One region of the Paenibacillus sp. HWE-109 genome, then DNA from elsewhere that is predicted to be linked to it. Evidence: predicted binding sites of a transcription regulator. Region 1 holds the regulator's gene; each other region holds the start of a gene.
What was found. Region 1 encodes LexA, which represses DNA repair genes until DNA is damaged. Its sites were predicted from a motif close to CGAACATATGTTCG; they were not measured.
Positions count from the first base shown of each region.

Region 1 (3,289 bases):
CGAAGGAGAGAAATATAGGAATGGACGATTTCACGAGAAATTTGGAAAAATATGCGGAGCTTGTCGTTAAGATTGGTGTGAACTTGAATAAAGGGCAGGATTTGTTAGTCGAATCTCCGCTGGAATCTTTAGAATTAACAAGACTTATTGTGAAAAAAGCCTATGAAGCTGGAGCAAATTACGTGCACGTTCATTGGCAGGATGATGTGATTACACGCAGTAAATTTGAACATGCGCATGATGAGGCATTGGATTATTATCCAACTTGGTACACGGAAATGCTGGAGCGATTTGTCGAAAATGGCGGGGCCTTGCTGAATATTAAGGTGCCAGATCCAGATCTGTACGCAGGTATTGAGGCTAGTCTAATCTCCAGGGCTTCCAAAGCTGCGGCTACCGCTCGTACGAAGTATCAACAATATGTCCGAACGAGTACGTTTAGTTGGTGCCTTATTAAAGCGCCGACAGTTGCCTGGGCATCCAAGGTGTACGCGGATCTGCCAGAAGATCAGCGGGTAGAGGCGATGTGGGATGCTATTTTTCAAATGAACCGGGTGTATGAAGAGGATCCCGTAGCTGCTTGGCGCGTTCACATTGAACAGTTGAAACGTGTTCGGAAACTGCTGAATGAGAAACAATACAAAACCCTGCGTTATCGCGCGGCGGGCACCGATTTGGAGGTGGATTTGCCTGCGCATCATATTTGGTTAGGCGGCGATAAAGCGAACGCTAGTGGCATCCGTTTTGTGGCTAATATGCCAACGGAAGAAGTCTTTACGATGCCGGATAGAACGGGTGTTCGCGGTACCGTATCAAGTACAAAACCCTTGAATGTCAATGGGGCTTTGGTGGATCGCTTTTCGTTCCGCTTTGAAGAGGGGAAGGTCGTTGATTATCAAGCGGAAGTAGGTTATGAACATTTGGCCCGGTTGCTCGAAATGGACGAAGGCGCCCGCTATTTGGGTGAAGTTGCCCTTGTGCCTTACGGTTCACCAATTTCTAACATGAATCGAATTTTTTATAATACAGGTATTGATGAGAATGCTTCCTGTCATCTTGCTCTGGGGAGTTGTTACCCAATTAATATCCAAGGTGGCGCTTCTTTGTCGACAGATGAATTAAAAGCACGAGGCGGCAATACGAGCTTGATTCATGTTGATTTCATGATTGGGACATCGGATCTGGAGATTGATGGTTATTTGGAAGATGGCACGGTTGAGGCTATTTTTCGTGGCGGGAACTGGGCACTTGTATTTTAGTTGGTTGAATAGGCTGTGAAACGAAGAAACCGAGGGAGACAATCTCCGCTCGGTTTCTTTGTTATTCTAAGATGGTTGACTACATATCCCGGAACAAGCCGATGACACGTCCTAAAATCGTCACATGCTTGAGGAGAATCGGCTGTAAGGCGGAATTCTCAGGTTGTAGGCGAATATGATCGCGCTCTTTGTAGAAACGCTTCACTGTGGCTTCATCGTCTTCTGTCATGGCAACTACGATGTCCCCGTTGTTCGCCGTTTGTTGCTGTTTCACAATGACATAATCGCCATTATGAATGCCAGCTTCAATCATACTGTCTCCCATTACGCTAAGCATAAATACGTTATTATCTTTGACCATGCTCACGGGAAGCGGGAAGTAGTCTTCGATATTCTCGGTTGCTGTAATAGGAACACCGGCGGTTACTTTACCAACTAAGGGAACACGCGCGACTGAAATGGCAAAGTGAGTTTCTGCGCCATCGAGGCCCAGAATTTCGATAGCACGAGGTTTGGTAGGATCTCGACGAATTAAACCTTTCTTCTCAAGACGCTCCAAATGGCCATGTACGGTAGAACTGGATGCTAGTCCAACAGCTTCGCCGATTTCTCTGACGGAAGGTGGATACCCCTTATCTTTCACTTCGTTCTTAATGAAATCCAATATAGCTTGTTGACGCTGCGAAATCTTGCTCAATAGTTATCACTCCAATACTGGGAATCATTACCCAAAGTATAACATAGAACCCGAGTTCGTACAAACATAAGTTCGAGAAAATGGGTTGACTCAAACATTTGTTCGTGTTATTCTAATACAAGAACAAATGTTTGGGAGATGATTACTCATGTATATGGCTTATACCAACACAACCAACTCACGTACACTTCATAGATCCGCTAACACATCCAAAGGGATGACTTTCACTTCTGGCTATACTAAAGCTATTGTTCGCTTTGTTCTGTTAGCAATTATTCTTGGAACCGTGTTCTCATTTGGTGCAATTGTGCAGGCCTATGCGGGGGATCCGGCAGCAACGACAACGAGTACATCACTAGCCAAGCAAGCTGTCATCAGAGAAGTCTCCTCAATAGTAGTACCAGAGAAAATAGTTATTCAACGTGGAGACACGATTTGGCAGATTGCTTCCTTACATAAAAAGAATAGGGAGAACATTCGTTCTTATATCGATAAAATCAAAGCAATCAATCATTTGACCACCAGTTCATTGCAAGAAGGGCAGGTACTGATCCTGCCTGGTTCTTAAAGCGATTGATTTCATACTCACTAATTAGCTGAGACGAGGACATGTTCCTACGTCTCTTTTCGTTGTTTCCTTGACATTACTGAATTGGGATGGCAAAGTAATATTCATATTGAATTTTTGCTAGGGAGGATCTTTATGAGCGACGAAATGGATAAAAACATCGAACGTATCAACGAGCTTGCACGCAAAGCCAAAACAGTGGGCTTAACAGATGCAGAAATCGATGAGCGAAATGAATTAAGAAGGAAGTACATTGAGGCTTTTCGAGGCAATCTTAAAGTTCAACTTGATTCGATCAAGTTTACGGACGAAGAGTAATTGCTTGTTCATATAGAAACAACATTCAAAAGGGGATATGAATGATGGCGTTGAAAGCTGTACTTTTTGATTTGGATGACACTTTGTTATGGGATGATCGCAGTGTGCAAGAAGCTTTTGATGCGACTTGTGCGGAAGCTGCCAAACATGTGGCTGTGAATCCCGTAGAATTAGAAGCTTCTGTTCGTAAAGAAGCACGCGCTTTATATGAAACATTTGATACGTTTCCATTCACCAAGATGATTGGTATTAATCCTTTTGAGGGGTTATGGGCTAATTTTACGCAAGGTGAGAATGAGAACTTTCGTAAATTGGAGGAACTGGCGCCTGGATACCGGACGGAATCTTGGACAAGGGGTCTTCGTGCACTTGGAATCGAAGATCGTGAGCTGGGTTATAAATTGGGGGAATTGTTTCCTGCGGAACGACGCAGCCGCCCTTTGGTCT
Region 1 covers NZ_CP091881.1:2,193,137-2,196,425, forward strand. Annotated here, with positions in the region: gene LOZ80_RS08720 (aminopeptidase) at 21-1,259, shown strand; gene lexA (transcriptional repressor LexA) at 1,339-1,956, opposite strand; gene LOZ80_RS08730 (LysM peptidoglycan-binding domain-containing protein) at 2,105-2,524, shown strand; gene LOZ80_RS08735 (DUF896 domain-containing protein) at 2,660-2,842, shown strand; gene LOZ80_RS08740 (HAD family hydrolase) at 2,887-3,289, shown strand, end outside.

Region 2 (3,289 bases), 2.6 Mb from region 1:
TGTTGCGTCTTTCTCGTCGAGGACGCGCACTTTGTAGTCGGACAGATGGACATTTTTGATGTCCGGATAGTACTGAATCAACGCTTTGCGCAAAGCGTTATCAAGCGCGTTGACCGGGCCATTGCCTTCGGCGGCCGTATAGATGGTCTCGCCATGCACTTTCACTTTCACGATGGCTTCGGAAACAACCGAGTGATGGGCAGATTTTTCGACGAGCATTTTGAAGGATTCAAGCGTGAATATCTCTTCAAGTCCTTCAAACGCTTCACGCAGCAGCAATTCTAAAGTGGCATCTGCGCCTTCGAATTGGTAGCCCTGGTGTTCGAGGTCTTTGATCCGCTCAATGACATCTTTGGTTTTCTGTGGATCCTTGTTGAAATCCAAATTGAGTTCTTGCGCTTTGACCAATACATTGCTCTGACCTGCAAGCTCCGACACCAATACACGCTGTTTGTTGCCGACCAATTCAGGCTTGGTGTGCTCATAAGTGCTGGCATCTTTCAGGATCGCTGATACATGGATACCGCCTTTGTGAGCAAATGCGGCATTGCCGACATAGGGTTGATTAACTGGCATATGCATATTAGCGATTTCGCTGATATATCTGGATACCGATGTCAACGACTTCAACTGATCTTCCGAGATGACGTGATAGCCAAGTTTCAATTGAAGGTTAGGGATGATGGAGCTAAGGTTGGCGTTGCCGCAGCGCTCGCCATAGCCATTAATCGTACCTTGAACTTGTCCTGCGCCGGCTTGCACAGCGGCAAGACTATTAGCAACTCCCAATTCGCAATCGTTATGGGCGTGTATGCCTACAGGTGTGGAGATGTGCTGTTTCACTGTTGTCACAATGGTTGTGACTTCCCCTGGCAAGGAACCGCCATTAGTATCACATAGGACAATCCAATCCGCCCCGGCGTCCTGGGCTTTTTTGATCGTTTGCAGAGCGTAATCGGCATTGTTCTTGTATCCGTCGAAGAAATGCTCGGCATCATAGATGACTTCAAGACCCTTGCTTTTCAGATACTGCACGGAATCAAAGATCATAGCCAGATTCTCTTCGAGAGTCGTTTGGATCGCAGTCGTGACATGGAAATCCCAGGACTTACCGAAGATTGTCGCCACTTGTGCGCCGGATTCAACAAGTCTGTTCAAATTGATGTCATCAGCAGCTATGGAATCCTTGCGCCGCGTGCTGCCAAAGGCTGTAATTTTGGCATTCGTAAACTTCATGTCTCGAGCTCGCTCAAAGAATTCGATATCTTTGCTGTTGCTGCCCGGCCATCCGCCTTCAATATAATGAACCCCAAGCTCGTCGAGCTTGCGGGCGATTTTGATTTTGTCCTCGACAGATAGGCTAATGCCTTCTCCTTGCGTTCCGTCTCGTAGTGTGGTGTCGAAGATTTTGACTGATGTTGGCATGGGTTCCTCCTTCAAAAGCTAGCAAAGTGACTTCGTTGTTAGATGTGCTGGTGTCTAAGCTTGCTTTAAAGCGCTAATGTATAATTTACGATTATACCATAAGATTATGGGTAAGGACATCATAACGCAAAAATACGTTTGCTTGAAACAATATTTTTTTGTATGCTGAAAATGGCTCTGGTCTAACGTCTTGGAGCATGGGAGGGAATGTGAAATGGTGACAGTGGGGCATCATTATCCCAAACAAGGTAGAGTCATTTTGCATATTGATATGAATGCGTTCTATTGTTCTGTCCATGAGGCCGTTGAGCCTGAATTGTATAAAGGCAAACCCATTGCTGTTGCTGGAAGTGTTGAACTTCGCAAAGGAATAATTGTTACTTCATCTTATACAGCGCGAGGAATGGGGATCAAAACGGGTATGCAGGTTAGGCAAGCTCTGAAAATATGCCCGGATTTGATATTGATTCGACCTGACTTTGAATTGTATCGCGATTTCTCCCGACGATTCATGCAGATAGCTTATAGTTATTCGCCTATGGTGGAATCCATGTCCATTGATGAATGTTTTGTGGATATAACGGGTTCCAAACAGTTTGGAACGCCTATGGATATCGCAAACAGCATTCAGAACCGAATTATGAAGGAATTGAAGCTGCCCTGCTCGATCGGAGTTGCGCCGAATAAGCTGCTTGCCAAGATGGGCTCTGATATGAAGAAGCCGAATGGGATTTCTGTGCTTCGCATTCGTGATGTGCCGTATGTATTATGGGATAAACCTTGCAATTATTTGTACGGCATAGGTAAAAAGACCGCTGATAAATTGGAGAAACTCGGTATTCTTACTTTAGGCCAATTAGCGTCTGCGGATGAGTTGTTATTGACGAAGCAATTCGGAGTTCTCGGTGCTCATCTGAAACGATCAGCGAATGGCATTGATCCATCTCTTGTAAATCCGGAGCAAGAACAAAGCAAATCGATTGGCCACACCACGACGCTGCCGCGAGACTACACAGACCGCATAGAAATTCATCGTGTTTTCCTCAATCTGGCTGATCAAGTAGCGAGAAGGCTGCGCAAACAGGAGTTGATGGCCTTGACGATCCAGATTACGATTCGCGATCCTGACATGAGGACGATCACGCGTTCTGTCACACTCCCGACGGCAACGGAGCATATGGATGATATTTATAAAACAGCGTGTGAGTTGTATGATCACCAGTGGGATGACGGCAAACCAGTACGATTGTTGGGCATTACCTTGCAGAATTTAACGATGAAGGAAGAAACCTTCATTCAATTGGATTTGTTTGATTATGAGAAGCAGCCGCGGCGAGAGCATTTGAACAAAATTATGGACGGGCTGCGTGATAAATTTGGGGAAAGCGCGATTCTGACCGCAGGGATGATGAGTGATGATCCGTCCGCTTTTATACGAAATCATAAGGCCAGGGGCACTTCCTTGCAGATGGATCATTTGAAAAAAAATCCGCTCCATAAGGAAGAGGAGAAGTGATAGGGAATGGCGCATTGCATCGGCTTCGCTGGTTATTCGAATAGCGGGAAAACAACGTTGATTGCTAAATTGGTGATTGAAATGAAGCAGCGCGGCTATCGAATTGCTGTAATGAAACATGATGCTCATGGACATTATAAAGAAGCCGCGGGAGCGGATTCGTCGATCTATGTTGGCTCGGGAGCTGATGCCGTGATTACGCTATCCCCGAACATGATTCACACGTATGAGAAAAGGGGTAATGTAAGTTTAGAGGAGCAGTTAACGGCTTACTCGCACATGGATTTTATTTTTGTAGAAGGTTTTAAAAAGGAAAAGCATCCAAAGATTGCTTTATTTCGTACAATA
Region 2 covers NZ_CP091881.1:4,781,617-4,784,905, reverse strand. Annotated here, with positions in the region: gene cimA (citramalate synthase) at 1-1,425, opposite strand, end outside; gene LOZ80_RS20480 (DNA polymerase IV) at 1,640-2,941, shown strand; gene mobB (molybdopterin-guanine dinucleotide biosynthesis protein B) at 2,948-3,289, shown strand, end outside.
Region 2: the regulator LexA is predicted to act here: its motif matches at 1,553-1,566, upstream of LOZ80_RS20480 (DNA polymerase IV).

Region 3 (3,289 bases), 1.0 Mb from region 1:
AGTTTGAGATGAAAGCTGAAATTGTCGCTATTGGAACAGAACTATTGCTTGGTCAAATCGTGAACACGAATGCACAATTCCTATCACGTGAATGCGCTGCGATCGGTGTCGACGTGTATTTCCAAACCGTTGTCGGTGATAATGAACAGAGATTGCTTGAAACCTTCAAATTAGCGGCTTCCAGAGCGGACGTCGTCATTTGTACGGGCGGGCTTGGCCCAACCCAGGATGACTTGACCAAAGACGTGCTGGCTGGGTTCGCAGGCCGTGAATTGATCATCCATGAACCATCGATGACAGCAATAACCGATATGTTCCAAACCCGCGGCATTCATATGGTGGACAGCAATCGAAGACAAGCATTGATGTTGGCGGACAGTGATCCTTTGCATAACGAAACGGGGCTAGCCGTTGGAATCGCTTTTACATACGAAGGGACCCATTTTATTCTATTGCCAGGTCCTCCCAAGGAAATGAAGCCTATGTTCTCAAAACATGCAGTTCCCTGGCTACAGACTAAGATGACTGACGAAGTACCCCTGTATTCCAAGATGCTTAAATTTGCCGGCATCGGCGAATCCAATCTGGAACATCAATTGCTTGATTTGATTGCAGCCCAAACCGATCCAACCATTGCTCCTTACGCCAAAGAGGGCGAGGTGACAATTCGTATTACGACACGCGCACAATCCGCTGATGAAGGCGAGAAAAAGCTGCAATCCACGGAACAAGCGATTAGAAGTCGATTGTCTGAACATCTCTATGCGGAACAAGACGTCCCTATTGAAGCCGTCGTTGTGCAATTGTTGGCGGCTAAGAAACTAACACTTGCCGTTGCGGAAAGCTGTACAGGCGGTTTGTTGAGTGATCTGATAACTTCAATTCCAGGCAGCTCGCAGCCATTTCTTGGAGGCGTAATCTGTTATACTAATGCGCTCAAACATCAGCTTCTTTCCGTTCCGATGGAAGTTCTTGAAGGCGAGGGAGCTCCCGGTGCGGTAAGCAGTGAAACAGCTGTTCTGCTAGCTGAACATATAAGCGGGAAGACCGGAAGTGACTTTGGCATCTCGGTTACCGGCGTAGCGGGTCCAAGTCCTTCAGAAGGCAAGCCGGTGGGGCTGGTATATATTGGATTCGCGCAAAAAAATAAGCCAACCCAAGTGATTGAGCTGCAGCTTTCAGGCAATCGGGAATCAATCAAACATAGAGCAGCCAAAAGTGCGCTCTATCAATTATGGAAACAGTTGAAAGATCAATAATGTTCGCTTATAATAAGAGTAAGTGTTAACGGAAGGACCGTAACAAAGCGATAACTTTGTTGCGGTTTTTTGTTTGTTCGCTAAAAAGTCGAATGTATGTTCGAAAAAATGCTTGGCAAACACTCTAAAACAGGTTATCATATACCTATAATGATAGAAGAAGGAAGTGATTGTTTTGACAGATCGTCGCGCAGCACTTGATAATGCACTACGTCAAATTGAAAAACAGTTCGGTAAAGGCTCCATCATGAAACTTGGAGAGTCTACGCATATGCAAGTTGAAACGATTTCAACTGGAGCGCTTGCGCTTGATATTGCACTAGGTATAGGTGGATTCCCACGCGGAAGAATTATTGAAGTTTACGGTCCGGAATCTTCAGGTAAAACGACGGTAGCCCTTCACGCGATTGCAGAAGTACAGAGAGTTGGCGGACAAGCTGCCTTTATTGATGCTGAACATGCCTTGGATCCTTCTTACGCAAGTAAACTTGGTATTAACATAGATGAGCTTCTATTATCCCAACCAGACACGGGTGAGCAAGCTTTAGAGATCGCTGAAGCGCTTGTACGCAGTGGCGCAGTGGATATCATCGTCATCGACTCGGTTGCTGCGCTTGTTCCGAAAGCGGAAATTGAAGGCGAGATGGGCGATTCACACGTTGGTTTGCAGGCTCGTTTGATGTCTCAAGCTCTTCGTAAACTTTCAGGTGCAATTAACAAGTCCAAAGTTATTGCGATCTTCATCAACCAACTGCGTGAAAAAGTTGGCGTCATGTTTGGTAACCCAGAGACAACGCCTGGTGGTCGCGCATTGAAGTTTTACTCCTCTGTACGACTTGATGTTCGTCGTATTGAAACGATCAAACAAGGAAATGACATGGTCGGTAACCGTACAAGAATTAAGGTCGTTAAGAATAAAGTAGCGCCTCCATTCAAACAAGCGGAAGTTGATATTATGTATGGCGAGGGTATTTCCCGCGAAGGCAGTATTATTGATATCGGTACAGAGATGGATATCGTTAATAAGAGCGGAGCTTGGTACTCGTATGAAGGCGAGCGACTGGGTCAAGGTCGTGAGAATGCGAAGCAATTCTTGAAAGACAACAAAGCTATTTCCGAAACGATAGAGCTGAAAATTCGTGAAAACAGCAACTTAATCAAAGCTGTTGGTCTAAACGAAGATGAGGACGAAGATGAATTGGAAGTTGCTTTCGAATAACATTTAAATCATAGAGGAAAGCACCTTTAACCTTGGGTTAAGGTGCTTTTCATTTTAGGGGAGTTGGCTGGATATGAGCGATGAAGAGCACACATTGTCAATAATTACGCTGGTTGAGAAACAAAAAAAAGGCAGGCATCGCTATAATATTTTTATCAATGAGGAGTACGCATTCTCGGTTCATGAAGATATTTTGATCAAGCATCGATTAGTTAAGGGAGAAATTATTAATCAACAGGATGTTGAGAAAATTACGATAGATGAAGAACGTAATAGTGCCTACCTAAAAGCGATACGTATTATCGGGCGTCGCCCTCATTCGGCAATCGAAGTTAAACGCAAGCTGAAAGAAGCGGGGTACGAAGCTGCAGTCATCGATTGGGCATGTGAGAAGATGGCTGAACAGAATTATCTCAATGATGAAGAGTTTGCGAAAATGTGGACAGACAGTCGGATTATTACGCAACGCAAAGGTCGGAACTTGGTTCGTCAGGAACTTCAACAAAAAGGCATCGATAAGGAATTGGTAAAAAATGCAATGGAAACGATCAATCCTGATGATGAATTTGCGGGAGCTATGAAACTGGCTCAAACAAAATGGAAACAAACCTCAGGAAAAACGATGGATCGCAAAAGAAAAACAGGCGCCTTTTTGATGCGCCGGGGGTATACAGGATCTATTGTTACCAAGGTTTTGGCCCAAGTCAGCAGCGAACCTAACGACGAAGAGTTTGATTTCATCGATGATGCTTTCGATAGTTAATGTCGTTAATTAAAAAGATGTTTAGTTAATGTCATTAACCATAGTTTG
Region 3 covers NZ_CP091881.1:3,190,979-3,194,267, reverse strand. Annotated here, with positions in the region: gene LOZ80_RS13130 (competence/damage-inducible protein A) at 9-1,259, shown strand; gene recA (recombinase RecA) at 1,435-2,478, shown strand; gene LOZ80_RS13120 (regulatory protein RecX) at 2,552-3,241, shown strand.
Region 3: the regulator LexA is predicted to act here: its motif matches at 1,349-1,362, upstream of recA (recombinase RecA).